One region of the Streptomyces stoeckheimensis genome, then DNA from elsewhere that is predicted to be linked to it. Evidence: predicted binding sites of a transcription regulator. Region 1 holds the regulator's gene; each other region holds the start of a gene.
The links. The regulator HrcA, encoded in region 1, represses chaperone genes, less so after heat shock. The targets are predictions, from matches to a motif close to TTNGCACTCNGNNNNNCNGAGTGCNAA.
Positions count from the first base shown of each region.

Region 1 (4,232 bases):
CCGTTCTGACCCTGCGCGGGCGGCTGCTGGCCGACGCGGTGGTCCGGGACCTGGTGGACTAGCCCCGTCCGGGTAGGGGACAGCCCCGCAGGGCCTCGGGCCCGGGGGGTTACGTCGTGACGTGGTCGATGAGGTGTTCCACCGCGCCCAGCAGCGTCGGCTCCAGGTCCTTGTACGAGGTCACGCGGGACAGGATGTGCTGCCAGGCGGCTCCGGTGTTCTCCGGCCAGCCCAGGGCGCGGCAGATGCCCGTCTTCCAGTCCTGGCCGGGCGGGATCACCGGCCAGGCGCGGATGCCCAGGGCCGAGGGTTTCACCGCCTGCCAGACGTCCACGTACGGGTGGCCCACGATCAGGACGTGCGGGGAGGTCACCGAGGCGGCGATGCGGGACTCCTTGGAGCCCGGGACCAGGTGGTCCACCAGGATGCCCAGCCGGGCGTCGGCGGCGGGGGCGAAGTCCGCGACCACCGACGGGAGGTCGTCGATGCCCTCCAGGTACTCCACCACGACGCCCTCGATGCGCAGGTCGTCGCCCCATACCCGTTCGACGAGTTCGGCGTCGTGGCGGCCCTCCACGTAGATCCGGCCCGCCCGGGCCACCCGCGCCCGGGCCCCGGGGACGGCGAGCGAACCCGAGGCCGTACGGGCCGGGGCGGCCGGCCCCCGCGCCGGGCGGGTCAGGGTCACCACCGCGCCGTCCAGGAGGAAACCGCGGGGTTCGAGGGGGAAGACGCGGCGCTTGCCGAAGCGGTCCTCCAGGGTGACCGTGCCCGCCTCGCAGGCCACCACCGCGCCGCAGAAGTCCGTACCCGCCACCTCGACCACCAGATCGGGATCGGCCGGCACCTCCGGCACGGGCTTGGCGCGCTTCCACTGCGGGGTCAGGTCGGGGGAGTACTCACGCATCCGGCCGAGGGTAGGAGAGCGGGCCGTCTCAGGTGTCCGACACGCCGAAACGGGCCGCCAGTGTGTCGCGTTGGGCACGTACGAAGGCCGCGTCGACCACCGCTCCGTGACCCGGTACGTACAGAGCGTCGTCCCCGCCCAGGGCGAGGAGCCGGTCCAGGGCCGCCGGCCACTGCCGCGGCACCGCGTCCGGCCCCGCCTGCGGCTCGCCCGATTCCTCGACCAGGTCGCCGCAGAAGACCACCTCGCGCGCACCGGGCACGAAGGCGGCCAGATCGTGCCGGGTGTGCCCCGGGCCCACGTTCGCCAGCAGCACCTGCACCCCGCCCAGGTCGAGTGTCCACTCGCCCGACACCAGGTGCCGGGGGACCACCAGCAGATCCGCCGCCTCGGCCGCCTCGGCCTCCGCCAGGCCGTGCCGGACCGCGTCCGCCCGCAGCTCGTCCCGGCTCACGGAGAGCAGGGCGTCCAGCCCGACCGGACCGTAGACCTCGGTCCCCGCGAACGCCGCACCGCCCAACACGTGGTCGAAATGTCCGTGTGTGAATGCGAGATGGGTCACGCGCCGGCCCGCCAGCCGCTCCGCCTCGGTGCGCACCAGCGCTCCTTCCCGCAGGCAGGACCCGGGGTCGATCAGAAGGGCGGAATCCTCGCCCACCACCAGTCCCACGGTGCAGTCCCACACCGGCAGGCGCCGCCGGCCGACCCGTTCGGTGAGCCGTTCCCAGCCCGCCTCTTCCCAACGCACGTCCATGCCGCGACGCTACCTTGGCGGGCCGCCCTTGCTAGGGGTGTACCACCCCGCCGTACACTGACCGGGGGATCTCTGGCACTCGAACGCTCAGAGTGCCAGCAGGCAGGGCCTGCCGAAGCCGCGAACGACGGAAACGATGGAGGTGTGCGCGCGATGCTCAGCGAACGCAGACTCGAAGTGCTGCGCGCCATCGTCCAGGACTACGTCGGGACGGAGGAGCCGGTCGGCTCCAAGGCGCTCACCGAGCGGCACCGGCTCGGCGTCTCGCCCGCCACCGTGCGCAACGACATGGCCGTGCTGGAGGACGAGGGCTACATCGCCCAGCCCCACACCAGCGCCGGCCGGATCCCCACCGACAAGGGCTACCGCCTGTTCGTCGACAAGCTGGCGGGGGTCAAACCGCTGTCGACGCCCGAGCGCCGGGCCATCCAGAACTTCCTCGACGGGGCCGTGGACCTCGACGACGTCGTCGGCCGTACGGTGCGGCTGCTCGCGCAGCTCACCCGACAGGTCGCCGTCGTCCAGTACCCCTCGCTCACCCGCTCCACCGTCCGGCACGTCGAGCTGCTCTCGCTGGCCCCGGCCCGCCTGATGCTCGTCCTCATCACGGACACCGGCCGGGTCGAGCAGCGGCTCGTCGACTGCCAGGCCCCCTTCGGGGAGGGCTCGCTCGCGGACCTGCGGGCCCGCCTCAACAGCCGTGTGGTCGGCCGCCGGTTCACCGACGTGCCGCCGCTGGTGAAGGACCTTCCGGAATCCTTCGAGAACGAGGACCGGGTGACGGTGCGTGCCGTCCTCGACACCCTTCTCGAAACGCTGGTCGAGGAGGCGGAGGAGCGGCTGATGATCGGCGGCACCGCCAACCTCACCCGCTTCGGACACGATTTTCCCCTGACGATCAGGCCGGTGCTCGAAGCGCTGGAGGAGCAGGTCGTGCTCCTCAAGCTGCTGGGCGAGGCCAGTGAGTCGGGAATGGCCGTAAAGATCGGGCATGAGAACGCCTACGAGGGACTGAACTCCACGTCCGTCGTCTCGGTCGGCTACGGTTCGGGCGGCGAAGCAGTCGCCAAACTCGGCGTGGTCGGACCGACCCGCATGGACTACCCCGGAACGATGGGAGCGGTACGCGCAGTGGCACGTTACGTCGGACAGATCCTGGCGGAGTCGTAAGTGGCCACGGACTACTACGCCGTTCTCGGCGTGCGCCGCGACGCATCGCAGGACGAGATCAAGAAGGCATTCCGGCGGCTCGCCCGCGAGCTGCACCCGGATGTGAACCCCGATCCCAAGACGCAAGAGCGTTTCAAGGAGATCAACGCCGCCTACGAGGTCCTCTCGGACCCGCAGAAGAAGCAGGTCTTCGACCTCGGCGGCGACCCGCTGTCCTCCTCGGGCGGCGGCGGAGCCGGCGGCTTCGGAGCGGGCGGCTTCGGCAACTTCTCCGACATCATGGACGCCTTCTTCGGCCAGTCCTCGCAGCGCGGACCGCGCTCGCGGACCCGCCGCGGCCAGGACGCCATGATCCGCCTCGACCTGGAACTGGACGAGGCGGCCTTCGGCACGACCAAGGACATCCAGGTCGACACGGCCGTCGTCTGCACCACCTGCTCCGGCGAGGGCGCCGCCCCCGGCACCTCGGCGCAGACGTGTGACATGTGCCGCGGCCGCGGCGAGGTCTCGCAGGTCACCCGGTCCTTCCTGGGCCAGGTCATGACCTCGCGGCCCTGCCCGCAGTGCCAGGGCTTCGGCACCGTGGTCCCGACCCCGTGCCCCGAGTGCGCGGGCGACGGCCGGGTCCGCTCCCGCCGCAGCCTCACCGTCAAGATCCCGGCCGGCGTCGAGAACGGCACCCGGATCCAGCTCGCGGGCGAAGGCGAGGTCGGCCCCGGCGGCGGCCCCGCCGGCGACCTGTACGTGGAGATCCACGAGCTGCCGCACCCGACCTTCCAGCGGCGCGGGGACGACCTGCACTGCACGGTCACCATCCCGATGACGGCGGCGGCCCTGGGCACCAAATGCCCGCTGGAGACGCTGGACGGCCTGGAGGAGATCGACATCCGGCCCGGCACCGGGTCCGGGCAGGCGATCCCGCTGCACGGCCGCGGCGTCACCCACCTGCGCGGCGGCGGGCGCGGCGACCTGATCGTGCACGTCGAGGTCACCACCCCGGGCAAGCTGGACGCGCAGCAGGAGGACCTGCTGCGCCAGCTGGCCAAGCTGCGTGGCGAGGAGCGGCCGATGGGCCAGTTCGCGCCGGGCCAGCAAGGCCTGTTCAGCCGCCTGAAGGACGCCTTCAACGGGCGCTGAGCCGCGCGCGGAGCAGCGTACGAGAACACCTGCGAGCCCGGTCCGGGGATCCCCGGACCGGGCTCGCGGCATACGGGGAGACGGGGCGGCGGCGGTATTCGGGCACCCCGGTGAAGGGGACTATGCCAGGCGAATGCCGTGATTCGGTCCCGTGAGCGGGACATGGCACGATGCAGCTCATGTCCTCCGCACCGAACGGTCTCTTCACGTACCCGATCGTGCAGGCGCCCATGGCGGGCGGCGCGTCCTGCCCGCCGCTAGCGG
Region 1 is NZ_CP169550.1:6,036,842-6,041,073, forward strand. It holds gene hemW (radical SAM family heme chaperone HemW) at 1-62, shown strand, start outside; gene ACE1OC_RS27350 (DUF3097 domain-containing protein) at 110-907, opposite strand; gene ACE1OC_RS27355 (MBL fold metallo-hydrolase) at 936-1,661, opposite strand; gene hrcA (heat-inducible transcriptional repressor HrcA) at 1,815-2,831, shown strand; gene dnaJ (molecular chaperone DnaJ) at 2,832-3,968, shown strand; gene ACE1OC_RS27370 (nitronate monooxygenase) at 4,148-4,232, shown strand, end outside.

Region 2 (4,232 bases), 2.3 Mb from region 1:
CGGCGTCGCCCTCGTCGTCGGCCGGCTTCTCGACGACCAGGGTCTCGGTCGTGAGCAGCAGGGACGCGATGGAAGCGGCGTTCTCCAGCGCGGAGCGGGTGACCTTGACCGGGTCGATGACGCCGGCCTTGACCAGGTCGCCGTACTCGCCGGTGGCGGCGTTGAAGCCCTGGCCCTTCTCGAGCTCGGCGACCTTCGAGGTGATGACGTAGCCCTCGAGGCCGGCGTTCTCGGCGATCCAGCGCAGCGGCTCGACGGCGGCGCGGCGCACGACCGCGACACCGGTGGCCTCGTCGCCCGACAGGCCCAGGTTGCCTTCCAGCACCTTCACGGCGTGGACGAGAGCGGAGCCACCGCCGGAGACGATGCCCTCCTCGACCGCGGCGCGGGTCGCCGAGATGGCGTCCTCGAGACGGTGCTTCTTCTCCTTGAGCTCCACCTCGGTGGCGGCGCCGACCTTGATGACGCAGACGCCGCCGGCGAGCTTCGCCAGGCGCTCCTGCAGCTTCTCGCGGTCCCAGTCCGAGTCGGTGGACTCGATCTCGGCCTTGATCTGGTTGACGCGGCCGAGGACCTCGTCGGAAGAGCCGCCACCGTCGACGATGGTGGTGCTGTCCTTGGAGATCGTGACGCGGCGGGCGGAGCCCAGTACGTCCAGACCGGCCTGGTCGAGCTTGAGGCCGACCTCCTCGGCGATGACGGTGGCACCGGTGAGGGTGGCCATGTCCTGGAGCATCGCCTTGCGGCGGTCACCGAAGCCGGGCGCCTTGACGGCGACGGCGTTGAAGGTGCCACGGATCTTGTTGACGACGAGGGTGGAGAGCGCCTCGCCCTCGACGTCCTCGGCGATGATCAGGAGCGGCTTGGAGGCGCCGGCCTGGATGACCTTCTCGAGCAGCGGCAGGAGGTCCTGGATGGAGGAGATCTTGCCCTGGTTGATCAGGATGTACGGGTCATCGAGGATGGCCTCCATACGCTCCTGGTCGGAGACCATGTACGGGGACAGGTAGCCCTTGTCGAAGGCCATGCCCTCGGTGAACTCGAGCTCCAGGCCGAAGGCGTTGGACTCCTCGACGGTGATGACACCGTCCTTGCCGACCTTGTCCATCGCCTCGGCGATGAGGTCACCGACCTGCTGGTCCTGCGCGGAGAGCGCGGCCACGGCGGCGATGTCGGACTTGTCCTCGATCGGACGGGCGGTCGCGAGGAGCTCGTCGGAGACGGCCTTGACCGCGGCGTCGATGCCCTTCTTCAGGGCGGCCGGGGAAGCACCCGCGGCGACGTTGCGCAGACCCTCGCGGACCAGCGCCTGCGCCAGGACGGTGGCGGTGGTGGTGCCGTCGCCCGCGACGTCGTTGGTCTTGGTCGCGACCTCCTTGACGAGCTGCGCGCCAAGGTTCTCGTACGGGTCGTCGAGCTCGACCTCACGCGCGATGGTGACACCGTCGTTCGTGATGGTGGGAGCGCCGAACTTCTTGTCGATGACGACGTTGCGGCCCTTGGGACCGATCGTCACCTTCACGGTGTCGGCAAGCTTGTTGACGCCACGCTCAAGGGCGCGACGGGCGTCCTCGTCAAACTTGAGAATCTTCGGCATGGGAGCGGTTCAGCCCTCTCGTTGCTATCCCCGGCCGCTCACCGCGACCGCCTGTCAGACACGAACTACGCCCCTCGCCGCCCGGCATCAGCAGGGGTGACCAGGGGCGTAGCTCAAAGCAAAACTGGAGAAGTGATTACTTCTCGACGATCGCGAGCACGTCGCGGGCCGAGAGGACGAGGTACTCCTCGCCGTTGTACTTCACTTCGGTGCCGCCGTACTTGGAGTACAGGACGACGTCGCCGACGGTGACGTCCAGCGGGAGACGCTGGCCGTCCTCGAAGCGACCCGGGCCCACCGCGAGGACGACGCCCTCCTGGGGCTTCTCCTTCGCGGTGTCCGGGATGACCAGGCCAGAGGCCGTGGTCTGCTCGGCGTCGAGCGGCTGGACCACAATGCGGTCCTCGAGCGGCTTGATGGCAACCTTGGAGCTGGTGGTCGTCACGATCTGACCTTCCGCTTCGGAGATCCGGAGTTAACTGTCTGGGTGGCGACTTTGTCGATCCGTCGTCGCGGGTGCCGGATCTACCTGTCGCAGGGCTGGCACTCACCAGGGGCGAGTGCCAGACGCGAGACTATTCCGGGGATTAGCACTCGGTCAAGCGGAGTGCCAATACGCGCCGCTGGTTTCGCAGCCGGGGCCGGCTGGATCCGCCCTCTCGGGGTGCGGAGCCGCTGGCGGGGACCAGTCCCCGGACCGCTGCGCCGGGCGCAGCGGCGCCGAGCCGGCCCCGAGGGGTCGCACCGCGCGAGCGGCGCATCGAGGAGGTGCGGCGCCCGGTATGTGAGGCTTGGGGGATGCGGATCCTGGTCGTCGAAGACGAAGTCAGCCTCGCCGATTCACTGCGGCGCGGCCTCTCCGCCGACGGCCACTGGGTCGATCTCGCCCACGACGGCCACCGCGGCCTGGACCTGGCCCTCACCGGAGGCCCGTACGACGTGGTGCTCCTCGACCTGATGCTCCCGGGCCTCTCGGGCTACGAGATCTGCACCCGGATGCGGTCCCACGGCGTCGCCACCCCGGTGCTGATGCTGACCGCCAAGGACGGCGAGTACGACGAGGCCGAAGGGCTGGACTCAGGCGCGGACGACTACCTGACGAAACCGTTCTCCTTCGTCGTCCTCGCCGCCCGCCTCCGCGCGCTCACCCGCCGCACCGCCACCGCCGCCCGGCCCGCCGTCCTCCAGGCCGGCGACCTCGTGCTCGACGCCCAGGGACGCCGCTGCCGCCGGGGCGCGCACGAGATCGAGCTGACCGCCCGTGAGCTCGGCGTCCTGGGCTGCCTGATGGAGCAGCCCGGCCGGGCCGTCGCCAAGCAGGACATCCTCGACGAGGTCTGGGACGGCCCGCACGGCATCGACCCGAACATCGTCGAGGTCTACGTCTCCTCGCTCCGCCGGAAGATCGACGCCCCCTTCGGCCGCCGCTCGATCCTCACCGTGCACGGCACCGGCTACCGGATGGCCCCGGACGGTGGCTGAGCCCGGGCCGGGGCCGGGGCCGGGGCCCGCACCGCGCCGACCCCGCCGCCTCGGCAGCCTCCGCGCACGCGCCGCCGCGGCCGCCGCCCTCGCGATGGCCGCCGTCCTGGCCGCAGGCGGGCTGTGGCTCTACACCCTGTTGCGCGCCAACCTCATCGAGAACACCACCGGCCGCACCGAGCTCGCCGCCCGCAAGGTGGCCGGCCAGTACGACACCGGGATCCTCCCGGCCGCCGGCCGGCTGCCCGCGCCCGAGGACGGGGTCGACCTGGTCCTCGTACGGAACGCCGCCGGGACGGTCGTGGCCACCAGCGGGGACCTGAAGGACACCCCGGAGCTCACGGAGCTGAGCCCCGCGCCTGGCCGGGACGTGCGATCGGCCGTCCTGCCGCCCGCGCGCCCCGGCGCACAGCGGCGCGTGGTGGTCGCCGTGGACGCGCCCGGCCCGCCGGGGGCGCACGATCCGCACACCGTCTACGCCGCGACCGTGCTCGGCGACGTCGACGACTCCAACCGGGCCGTCGCGGTCGGGTTGCTGGCCGGCGCGCCTCCGCTGATCGTCTTCGCGGCGACCCTGGCCTGGTGGGTGACGGGCCATGCGCTGCGCCCGGTCACCGCGATCCGCACCGGGCTGGCGGCGGTCACCGGGAGCGAGCTGGACCGGCGGGTCCCGGACCCGGGCGGCGCCGACGAGATCGCGCAGCTGGCCAGGACGGTCAACGAGACGCTCGACCGGCTGGAGCGCAGCGACGCCCGCCAGCGGCAGTTCACCGCCGACGCCTCGCACGAGCTGCGCAACCCCCTCGCCGCCGTCCGGTCCCGGCTGGAGGTGGCGCTGCGGGACCCCGACCGGGAGTCGGTGGCCGCCGCGCTGGCCGATACCGAGCGGCTGCAGGGCATCGCGGCCGATCTGCTCCTGCTGGCCCGGCTGGACGGCGGGCCGGCGCCGCGCACCGAGCCGGTGGACCTCGCGCTGCTGGCCGCCGAGGATGCGGCGCGGCGCCCGGAGCCCCGGGCCCGGCTACGGCTGGACGCGCGGGCTCCCGTACCGGCCGCCGGGGATCCGGCGCGGCTGGAGCGGGCGCTGGCCAACCTGGTGGACAACGCCCTGCGGTACGCCCGTACCGGGGTCGCGGTCCGGGCCTCGACCGAG
Region 2 is NZ_CP169550.1:3,707,795-3,712,026, forward strand. It holds gene groL (chaperonin GroEL) at 1-1,597, opposite strand, end outside; gene groES (co-chaperone GroES) at 1,734-2,042, opposite strand; gene ACE1OC_RS16500 (response regulator transcription factor) at 2,396-3,079, shown strand; gene ACE1OC_RS16505 (sensor histidine kinase) at 3,072-4,232, shown strand, end outside.
Region 2: the regulator HrcA is predicted to act here: its motif matches at 2,185-2,211, upstream of groES (co-chaperone GroES).

Region 3 (4,232 bases), 1.1 Mb from region 1:
CGGCTGGGCCGGAGCGACCGGGTGGCTGGGCGACGGATGGCTGGGGGACGCGTGGGTCGCCCTCTTCGGGCTCTTCGTACCCCTGTCCGGCCTCGCCCTGCACACCTACACCCTGGCCGAGCGCCGGGGCTCGGCCCTCGCCGTCCTGGCCGGGGTCCCCGCGGCCGTCGGCGTGTTCATCGCCCTGATGGGCGTGGACGACCTGGTGCTGCGGGAGCGGGGAGTCGAGGTCGTGTGCGTGGTCAGGGAGGTGACCTCCCGGGTCGAGACGGATTCCGCCTTCCAACCCGAGGGCCAGAGCGTGACCCGCACCACCGTGTACGACCACCGGCTCGACTGCCCGCCGGGCGGTCCCGCCCTGCTGACCAGGGAGCGGGAGATCGCGAAGGCCGGGGAGGAGCTGCGGCTGGTCTACGACCCGCGGGGCCGGGTGCAGTCGGAGCGGGCCACGGACCTCCACGCCTGGGGGCTGCGCTCCGCGGTCCTCGTCGCGGTCGGGTTCGCGGCCCTGCTGGGAGCGCTCGGCGCCCTCGGCAAGGACCGCTGAGCCCGAGCGGCGCCGCACCCAACCGGCGCTGACCCCAAGCGCCGCCGACCCCCAAGGACCGCGGAAACGCCCGAGGGCGGCACCCCCTCCGTCAGGAAGGGGTGCCGCCCTCGGTACGTGAAGAACAGCCGATCTACCTTCGGGCCGGAGCCCGGGGGTGGATCAGAAGTCCATGTCGCCGCCCGGCATGCCGCCGCCGGCAGCGGCGCCGGCCTTCTCGGGCTTGTCGGCGATGACGGCCTCGGTGGTGAGGAAGAGGGCCGCGATCGACGCCGCGTTCTGCAGGGCAGAGCGGGTGACCTTCGCCGGGTCGATGATGCCCGACGCGATCATGTCGACGTACTCGCCGGTCGCGGCGTTCAGGCCCCAACCGATCTGCAGGTTGCGGACCTTCTCCACGACGACGCCACCCTCGAGACCACCGTTGACGGCGATCTGCTTGAGCGGGGCCTCCAGCGCGAGCTTGACGGCGTTGGCGCCGGTCGCCTCGTCGCCGGTGAGCTCGAGCTTCTCGAAGACCGAGGAGGCCTGCAGCAGGGCCACGCCGCCACCGGCGACGATGCCCTCTTCGACGGCCGCCTTCGCGTTGCGAACGGCGTCCTCGATGCGGTGCTTGCGCTCCTTGAGCTCGACCTCGGTCGCGGCGCCGGCCTTGATGACCGCAACACCGCCGGCGAGCTTCGCCAGGCGCTCCTGCAGCTTCTCGCGGTCGTAGTCCGAGTCGGAGTTCTCGATCTCGGCGCGGATCTGGTTGACGCGACCCTGGACCTGGTCGCTGTCACCGGCACCGTCGACGATGGTGGTCTCGTCCTTGGTGATGACGACCTTGCGGGCGCGGCCGAGCAGGTCGAGACCGGCGTTCTCGAGCTTGAGGCCGACCTCCTCGGAGATGACCGTGCCGCCCGTGAGGATGGCGATGTCGCCGAGCATGGCCTTGCGACGGTCACCGAAGCCCGGGGCCTTGACGGCAACGGACTTGAAGGTGCCGCGGATCTTGTTGACGACGAGGGTGGAGAGCGCCTCGCCCTCGACGTCCTCGGCGATGATCAGCAGCGGCTTGCCGGACTGCATGACCTTCTCCAGGAGCGGCAGCAGGTCCTTGACCGAGCCGATCTTGGAGTTGACGATCAGGATGTACGGGTCGTCGAGGGACGACTCCATGCGCTCCATGTCGGTGGCGAAGTACGCCGAGATGTAGCCCTTGTCGAAGCGCATGCCCTCGGTGAGCTCGAGCTCCAGGCCGAAGGTCTGCGACTCCTCGACCGTGATGACGCCTTCCTTGCCGACCTTGTCCATGGCCTCGGCGATGAGCTCGCCGATCTGGGTGTCGGCGGCGGAGATGGAGGCCGTCGAAGCGATCTGCTCCTTGGTCTCGACGTCCTTGGCCTGCGCCAGCAGGGCGGCGGAGACGGCCTCGACGGCCTTCTCGATGCCGCGCTTGAGGGCCATCGGGTTCGCACCGGCGGCCACGTTGCGCAGGCCCTCGCGGACGAGCGCCTGGGCGAGAACGGTGGCGGTGGTCGTACCGTCGCCGGCGACGTCGTCCGTCTTCTTGGCGACTTCCTTGACCAGCTCGGCGCCGATCTTCTCGTACGGGTCCTCGAGCTCGATCTCCTTGGCGATGGAGACACCATCGTTGGTGATCGTGGGGGCGCCCCACTTCTTCTCAAGGACGACGTTGCGACCCTTGGGGCCAAGGGTGACCTTGACGGCGTCGGCGAGCTGGTTCATCCCACGCTCGAGGCCGCGACGGGCCTCCTCGTCGAACGCAATGATCTTGGCCATCTGAAGTGGTCCTCCCGGACAGCGGTGGATTGCTCCCGGACCGCGCCCGCGCCCGCGACGGACGGCCTGCGTGCCCGGCGGTTCCTTCCCACCGGACCCTGCGGGCCTCACCGACCCGGTCCTCGTTTAGTAGCACTCTCACCCGGAGAGTGCTAACGCCAATGATTAGCACTCGACCCCCCCGAGTGCAAGCGGCTTCGGGCAACCCGGGATGAACACCCAGACGCCGCAAGGGCGCCGGAGCCGCCACGCACGAGGGGCCCGCATCCCGTGTCCAGGATGTGGGCCCCTCGTACACATGCCGTTGTGCCGTCGTGCGCGGCCACTGTGCGCGGCCCCGTACGTGTCGGTGGTCGATCGCGGTCGGACTAGCCGGCGGCGAGCTTGACCATGTCCGCCTGCGGACCCTTCTGGCCCTGCGAGATCTCGAATTCGACCCGCTGACCCTCTTCAAGGGTGCGGTACCCGTCCATCTGGATGGCGCTGTAGTGGACGAACACATCCGCACCACCGTCGACCGCGATGAAGCCGTAGCCCTTCTCCGCGTTGAACCACTTGACGGTGCCCTGAGCCATGCCTAACTCCCCTATTACTGGCCCTTGCGCAGGACCGCACTTCGCGGTCCCGGGTCAGAACTTGCGCCGGAACGCCTCGACCGGGGCTGAATGTATCCGCACCGCTGCTGTCTGCAACAGGTCATTCCGACGAGAATTCTGGACACGGCAAAAGATTGAAATAGGGTGAAAACCAGGAATATTCCAGGGCAACTCGGGCCGGACAAACGCCGCCAACGACCCATAGCGCACTTGCATGTTGACTCAATGTCAACCCTCACGCGACCCGCTCATATGCGGCGGGCAAGAACAGCGGAGGGGACTTCCCCAACTCTACCGCGCCCAACCAGGCAGAATTGCCCCCTCCGTTTAGTAACGGAGGGGGCAATTCAGTTTCTGCGGAGTCTTACGCAGCCCTACGGAGGCGGTAGGCGCCTCAGCAGCCGCCCGCGACGGCGGGGATGATCGAAACGCCGGCGCCGTCCGGAGTGGACGTCTGCAGCCCGCCCTCGAAGCGCACGTCGTCGTCGTTCACGTAGACGTTGACGAAGCGGCGCAGCTTGCCCTGGTCGTCCAGGACGCGCGCGGCGATGCCGGGGTGGCTGGCCTCCAGGGACTGGATGACCTCTTCGAGGGTCGCGCCCTCGGCGGAGACCTCGGCCTGGCCGCCGGTGTAGGTGCGCAGGATGGTGGGGATGCGGACGTTGACGCTCATGGCGCTACTGCCTTTCCGGTGTGCAGGGAGAGAGATCAGGCCAGGTTGGCGGCGCGGAACGCGTCCAGGCTGGGGCGGATGGTGGCGGTCTGGCCACCACCTTCGGCCACCGCCTCCAGGGTCTTGAGGCCGTCACCGGTGTTCAGGATCACGGTGGTCAGCGTGGGGTCGAGGTGCCCGTCCTCGATGAGCTTCTTCGTCACGCCGACGGTCACGCCGCCCGCGGTCTCGGCGAAGATGCCCTCGGTCTGGGCGAGGATCTTGATGGCCTCGACGACCTGCTCGTCGTTGACGTCCTCGACGAAGCCGCCGGTGCGGCGCGCGATGTCCAGGACGTACGGGCCGTCCGCCGGGTTGCCGATGGCCAGCGACTTGGCGATGGTGTTCGGCTTCTGCGGGCGGACCACCTCGTGACCGGCCTTGAAGGCGGTCGAGACGGGCGAGCAGCCCTCGGCCTGGGCGCCGAAGATCTTGTACGGCTTGTCCTCGACGAGGCCGAGCTTGATCAGCTCCTGCAGACCCTTGTCGATCTTCGTGAGCTGCGAGCCGGACGCGATCGGGATGACGATCTGGTCGGGCAGCTGCCAGCCGAGCTGCTCGCAGATCTCGTACGCCAGGGTCTTGGAACCCT
Region 3 is NZ_CP169550.1:4,949,659-4,953,890, reverse strand. It holds gene ACE1OC_RS22640 (hypothetical protein) at 1-547, shown strand, start outside; gene groL (chaperonin GroEL) at 710-2,332, opposite strand; gene ACE1OC_RS22630 (cold-shock protein) at 2,701-2,907, opposite strand; gene ACE1OC_RS22625 (ubiquitin-like small modifier protein 1) at 3,323-3,601, opposite strand; gene thrC (threonine synthase) at 3,637-4,232, opposite strand, start outside.
Region 3: the regulator HrcA is predicted to act here: its motif matches at 2,498-2,524, upstream of groL (chaperonin GroEL).